3 regions of the Pseudoalteromonas sp. NCIMB 1079 genome follow, and region 2 is predicted to be linked to each of the others. Evidence: predicted binding sites of a transcription regulator. Region 2 holds the regulator's gene; each other region holds the start of a gene.

Region 1 (2,271 bases), 2.1 Mb from region 2:
GTAGTTGTTTTACCGCATACAAGCACCGAAGGTGCAATTTGTGTTGCTGGTAAAATTAAACAAAATGTGGTCGATTTAGGAATATTACACAAATATTCAGAATATAACTTTGTGACTATTAGTATTGGCGGTGCAACCCTACAACCATACGTAAATAACAAAAACACGTTGCAGATCGCAGATGAAAAAATGTATGAGTCTAAAATGCAAGGGCGTAACAAAGTGTGTTTTTAAGTTTAGTTAGCTAATAAATTGCTCTGCCGCTTAAAAACACCTTTTAGGTGATAAATACTAAATAAGATTATTTATTACATGCTATGACATTTTTTGTACTTTTTATTACTACCGCATGGGCAGTCATCATTTCTGCCTACTTTAATATCTTCAACAGGATATATAGTGCCATCTAAATAACGCCATTGAGTGTTTTCTTTAATAAACTGCGATTTTTCGTGAAGCTCACAAAATAAGTTTTGATAAAAATATTGGGCTTTAAATTCTACAGTTCCAGTATCGCCATCATGGCTTGAGTCAATTAAATCAAGATTTATAAATCGACAGCTGTTAGCAAAATCATTGATTTCTTTAACCGGATTCTCAGCTTGTTTTTCTTTTGCGTAGGTTTGATAAACATATTTTGCATTTTTAATAACATAAGCGCTGAATCGTGAGCGCATAAGTTGTTCAGGAGTGTCAGTTTGCATAACAGATAAGTGAAGCGGCTCGCAGCAATCGGCATAATTGTGCCCACTGCTGCAAAAACATAAAGTGGTATTGAGTGAAGTCATAATAATAGTACAAAGTCTAAAACATTAGTTTAACAAGCTTATTGAGCGAGTGGTATCTCTGTTGTTTGTGCGTTTTTAGTAAAACAGTATAGTTTTGTATTCGTTTTACTTAAATCGAACGATAGATTTGTAAGTAGTTGGTTATTAACTATATCGGTCCAGGTGATTACCGCTGCAAAGTTTCCATTATGTAATGCAGAATTTAATACATACTCTAGATTTACTAGGTGCTTCTGTCTAATAACAAGTAATTTACTTGTATCAATAGAGCATGAGTCAAGTAAAGCTTTGCTCGGTACATGATCTGGCGCAATTAATAACGTCCATGCATTAGAGCTATTGTATTGGTGTAATACTTTTAAAAGCTCAAAGGTCGCTGAAATTTCATCTTCAATTTGGATCAAATTTACGCAATCGCTTTGCTCGTCTTGTTGGTAACTTTTAACTGTTCTTACGGTAATAGGCTGTAACATAATTTCACTCACTGGGTTTTTATACAGTATTCATATACAGTAGTTTATACAGTGCTTTCGTGCAAGCATTTTATGCTATTTATTTGTACAGTTATTCAGCTTTTGATCATTGTTTTTTGTTTTTAAATCTATAATTCTTTATTAATCAACTTGTTATAGGCTTGTTTTTGAGGGGGTATTTTTAAAATAAATTTTTGAGTCATGTTTTCATTTGTGGGTTTTATACTGTGTAGGAGTATCTTTGTAACTATATACAGTATTTTTCAACACTGTATACAGTACTTATAACTTAGTTAGCTTATGTGTTTTCACTCGTGCGAGGGATCATATGACAAAACTGGAGTTGGTGAATTTGTTCGTACAAACTTGCTGCATAACATTGAGCATCTTTAAATCGCTTAGTTTCGATATGTTTGCGTATATCTGTAACCGCTGCAGTGGCAGGTGCGTACCCTTGGCTACTCGCTAAGCTCAACCACGCTACAGCATGAAATACACTTTGTGGCACGCCTTCACCTTTTACAAAAAATAAACCTAAATAAAACTGTGCTCTATGGTTTCCTGCCATTGCAGCAAGGCGCATCCATTTTGCAGCCAATGGAGCTTGATTATTTTTTAAATAATATAGGGCTTTATTAATAGTACTTTGCTCATCTTTTTTATTATCAATGGGCGCGGGGCTGCTTTCTGGTTGAGTAACAAAACCTAAAATGTTGTCTAGCTGTTGCTCTAAGTCTTGCTCACAAGGTGTTGTTTTAAGCATATTGGTTCATTTATTATTTTAACTACTTTAACAGTTTAGTATATAGCAAGGTAAAATGTCCTGTAAAAGATAATTTTTATGTTAAAATCTCGTCACTTTTTACTATCACAAGTTTATTATGTTTGAAGCCTTATTTAAACTCAGCGAAAATAATTCAACAGTTAAACGCGAATGCGTTGCTGGCCTAACTACCTTTATTACTATGGTATACATTGTATTTGTAAACCCGGCTATGCTTGCTGAGGCA
Region 2 (2,271 bases):
TAGAACGTTTGATATTGGTTTTGAATCAGGGACTTCTCCTAAGTGCTTTAATCAAGCCTTAGACGCAGATACATTATTGCGTATATCTGCGATTGGTGCGGGTATGGAAATTACCATTTACCCAATCGAAAAGTAACTATCTTCGCTCTACGACTGCTGCGGTCATTTTTGATACGCAGCACAGCTCATTGCGGCTATTTGTAATTTTTATTTCCCATACTGAACTACGTTTGCCAATATGAAACGCTCTTGCCGTTGCTGTTAAAGTGCCGTTGCGAGATGCTTTTAAATGACTTGCGCTAATTTCCTGCCCTACACAGTAAAATTTAGTAAAATCGACAACAAAGTTAGCGGCATAGCTGGCAACTGTTTCGGCAAGTACAACGTTAGCTCCGCCGTGAACCATCCCCATTGGGTTATGATGCTCAGGAATTGCCGGCATTGTGGCAACCAAATAATCATCGCCAATTTCTGTGACTTCTATCCCCATAGTTTTCATTAATGTTCCTTGGCCATTAATGCCTTGTTCTAACTGCTTGCACAGCTCTAAGGTGATGGGCTGGTACCAAATACTCATAATGTCTCCTTTGCATTTTTAATCATTTATAAACTTAGCTTTAGTTATATCCCTAAAATGTACACAAGTGAAATTACTTTAGCTATTTTAAGGCTTAATTTAAATTTGCGATTTTTATTTAACTGTATATACTCACAGTTAAATGTACTGTATGGAAAACCAGTTGTATGCGACCATTAACGAACCGCCAAGCTCAAATACTCGAACTAATTAAAGTTTTTATTAAAGACACTGGTATGCCTCCTACACGTGCTGAAATAGCGCAAACATTAGGTTTTAAAAGTGCCAATGCTGCTGAAGAACATTTAAAAGCACTTGCTAAAAAAGGCGCAATTAAAATGAAACCAGGTGCAAGCCGTGGTATTCAATTAATTGAAGAAGAAGAGCCAGAACAATTAGGTTTACCGCTTATAGGGCGTGTTGCTGCTGGTTCACCTATTTTGGCGCAAGAGCACGTTGAAAGTCACTGCAAAATCGATCCATTAATGTTTAAACCGGCTGCAGATTTTTTACTACGCGTTAACGGTATGAGCATGAAAGATATTGGCATTATGGATGGTGATTTACTTGCTGTACATCGTACTCAAACCGCTGAAAACGGACAAGTTGTTGTTGCCCGCCTAGACGAAGACGTAACTGTAAAACGTCTTGAGAAAGCGGGTCGTAAAGTATTACTTCATGCTGAAAACGACGATTTTGACTCTATTGAAGTAGATCTTGAGAATGAGTCTTTTAATATTGAAGGCTTAGCCGTTGGCGTTATAAGAAACGCTGATTGGATGTGACTTTAAAAATAGCTTTTAAACAAGCAGTTTTATAAATGCGTACTAACTAGTACGCATTTTTGTTTTAAAATTTGTACTAAAAATAGGGCGTAAACAGCCCACTGACTATTTAAGCTGTAAACTTTTTTGCACTTATATTTTCCCCCTCCGAATGCGTTAAACCCCTTTGTTTTGCTCATATTTTGAACTTTCTGTTGCCCAGTTGATTACCGATTTTTTATTAATTATTCAATATCACCTGATTGTTTTTTATACTAAAACTTGCTTGTTGTTCGTTTTTTAGCTAGTTGTTAATGTGCTGAGCTAATAATAACTCACAGCTTTTTAGTTTTGAGAACACACAATATACACAAACTCGTTGTTGGCGCAGCAAAACCAATCAATATTAAATAAGATTGGCTAAAAAAATAAAAATAACGAATTGGCGTTTAAGCCGTATGCCTCTTCGCTTTGCATTCGCAATAGCATCAAAGGAGCCGTCACATGGGTAAACTGACCTCTACCTTGTGGCTTATATTATGTGTTTTTTCGCACCCAGTTTTGGCTAACAGCCAATACAATATGCGCAAAGGCGTAACCGATATAAGCAATAATGTATATCAGCTGCACATGACCATATTTATAATATGTTGTGTGATTGGGGTGATAGTGTTCGCAATTATGTTTTGGGCACTTATTCATCACCGTAAATCTAAAGGGGCTGTACCTGCCCAATTTCACGAAAGCACTAAAGTAGAAATACTTTGGACTGCAATTCCGTTTGTTATTTTAATTGCTATGGCAGTACCAGCCACTAAAACCCTAATTGCAATGGAAGATGCCAGCAAAGCTGATCTCACTATTAAAATTACGGGTTCGCAATGGAAATGGCATTATGAATATATGGGTGAAGATGTAGAGTTCTACTCT
Region 3 (2,271 bases), 2.4 Mb from region 2:
AGCTAGTTGCTGTTGGCCGTATTAGTGTTGCCGTAGTTGCTATGTTCGCTATTTATTTGGCTTACGATAGAGATAGCTCTATTTTAGACCTAGTAAGTAATGCGTGGGCTGGCTTTGGTGCTGCGTTTGGACCACTTGTATTGTTTAGCCTTTATTGGAAACGCATGAACTTTGCTGGTGCGTTAGCTGGTATGTTAGTAGGCGCATTTACTGTGCTAATTTGGATATATGGACCATTTACTATCAATGGTGAAAGCTTAAGTAGCTTTATGTACGAAATAGTACCTGGCTTTATTTTAGCGAGTATTGCAATTGTTGTTGTTAGCTTAGTAACAAAAGAGCCAGAGCAAAACATCACTGCTTTATTTGATGAAGTAGAAAAAGAGCTTTAATTAGCAATTACTACTTATTTTAAAGTGAGTAGTAATTAATACCAATCCGCAATAATACTTAATCATTTTGCGGGGCTAAACGTGTTGCTACCGGCGTTAAAAAATTCTCATTTAGTACAACTAAATATCGAATTTTTGCCTAGCTATCAACACGTTTTTCCACCCTCAAAGAGATCACTTAATTAAGCGAATTGGTATAATAAAAAAGGGAGCAACTTAGTTGCTCCCTTTTTTATTTAGTTTGTCCCGTTCGAGGAGGGAACATTCTATGAATTAACTTACTTTTTTATCGTTGTTATCTTCAATTGATGCAACGTTATCTGACTTTTTACTTTTTGCTGGCGCTTTGGTAACAACTGGATCTTTGCCGCCCTTTAATATGGTCATAAAGTCATCTTTGCTTTTCGCTATTTCTAAAGCAAGTGATTCAATTTGTTGCTCACTAAGCGGTACGTCTACCTTTTCTAGCATTAGCTCAAGTGATTCTGCTATATCGAGCATCTTATCATAAGCATCAGCTTCTTTTTTGGTAGTAAACGTCATACGCTCGACTCCGTTTCGTTCTACAACATATTTAACAACAACAGCCATGATTTCTCCTGCAAAATTGCTTGGCACCGTGGTTTGTAAAAACCATTAGATTACTGTTTTTATGTACAGTAATGGTTTGGGCGTAAATTTGCAAGCGCGAAGTATTAATTTTTAGGTGTCTTAAATTTGACAAAAAACGGTAACTTTACTTTAGTTAAGCAATCACTTGTTGTACCAGCTGCATTTTCAGGATTTCGGATCATAGTGATAATGCGTTTAGGTACACTTTAAATGATGAGCTTTTCAGTTCCTTACTTTTTGGTTTTCCTGAGCAATATTCAAAATTAAGAAAAGAAGAATAGGGACAAGTTTGATGAAAACGTTAAAAAATTTATTCATAATAAGCTTATTATGCTTACTACCCGCGACTACCGCGTATGCACAATTATCAGAAGTAACTAAGCAAATGCCTCAAGTTGAGACAATTAGTATAAATAATGCCGATGCAGAGAAGCTTGCTAAGCTACCAGGTATAGGTAAGAAAAAAGCGCAGGCAATAGTGGACTTCCGTGAAGAAAACGGCGAATTTAAAAGCGTCAGTGATTTATCGCAAGTTAAAGGAATTGGTAAAAAACTATTAGCCAGATTAGAGGGGAAAATTTCACTTTAATAGCAGTAGATAACAATCAGGGCGCTATGCGCCCTGATTAAATTGTTTTAATGCATCGCTTAAGTGTTTTTTAGCAAAGTTGATTTCAATAGGTGTTGTTAAAAGTGGGTAGCAAAGTCCGCCGAGTATCAAAAACGGGATTAATATCCAACCTTTAAATACTGTGAATATTAAAAATAGTGGACTTAGTAATATTAATTTAATAATACGTAGTAACACTTTATCAGTTGGCGATAACATACTTAAAGAAAGTGCTATTACGTCCTGACGCTTGCGTACCTTTAGGTGCTTAAGCTCATCTAATTGGCTTGAAAAAAATGTGAACATATCAAATCGACTTTTTAATTAATAAACGGCCAATAACTATAATAAATAGTGTTAGTGAGAAAATCCCAAATATAATTTCCATCCAAGCAGGCATGCTCAAACCAACAAATTGCCAATCTATATTTCCACAATCCCCGGTCGCCTGAAAAAAGCTAGGTATCCATTCATGTAACGGCATAAACGATGGGAAGTTTGGTTCAAACTCACAGCTAAATGCAAAAGGGTCCGTGGTGGTTTGCATATCAATATGCTCGCGAGCAATTAAATATCCCCAAACACTCGATACACCCCAAACTACATACGCTAATATACGAACTGCTTTGCTCTGTGGTTTAGTCGAACCTACAATTC

What was found. Region 2 encodes LexA, which represses DNA repair genes until DNA is damaged. Its sites were predicted from a motif close to TACTGTATNNNNATACAGTA; they were not measured.
Region 1: ABX891_RS12195 (SulA-like leucine-rich domain-containing protein) is a predicted target of LexA. The motif match lies at 1,284-1,303, and genes of this name have one in related genera.
Region 3: ABX891_RS13330 (YebG family protein) is a predicted target of LexA. The motif match lies at 1,035-1,054, and genes of this name have one in related genera.

What each region holds. Positions count from the first base shown of each region.
Region 1 is NZ_JBEWZA010000001.1:2,641,309-2,643,579, reverse strand. Features, by position in the region: gene ABX891_RS12205 (GGDEF domain-containing response regulator) at 1-234, shown strand, start outside; gene ABX891_RS12200 (YchJ family protein) at 309-788, opposite strand; gene ABX891_RS12195 (SulA-like leucine-rich domain-containing protein) at 827-1,261, opposite strand; gene ABX891_RS12190 (tetratricopeptide repeat protein) at 1,560-2,024, opposite strand; gene ABX891_RS12185 (NCS2 family permease) at 2,143-2,271, shown strand, end outside.
Region 2 is NZ_JBEWZA010000001.1:523,425-525,695, forward strand. Features, by position in the region: gene ABX891_RS02395 (hypothetical protein) at 1-136, shown strand, start outside; gene ABX891_RS02400 (PaaI family thioesterase) at 137-577, opposite strand; gene lexA (transcriptional repressor LexA) at 745-1,362, shown strand; gene coxB (cytochrome c oxidase subunit II) at 1,846-2,271, shown strand, end outside.
Region 3 is NZ_JBEWZA010000001.1:2,882,086-2,884,356, reverse strand. Features, by position in the region: gene putP (sodium/proline symporter PutP) at 1-392, shown strand, start outside; gene ABX891_RS13330 (YebG family protein) at 666-983, opposite strand; gene ABX891_RS13325 (ComEA family DNA-binding protein) at 1,297-1,593, shown strand; gene ABX891_RS13320 (DUF6170 family protein) at 1,618-1,920, opposite strand; gene dsbB (disulfide bond formation protein DsbB) at 1,922-2,271, opposite strand, start outside.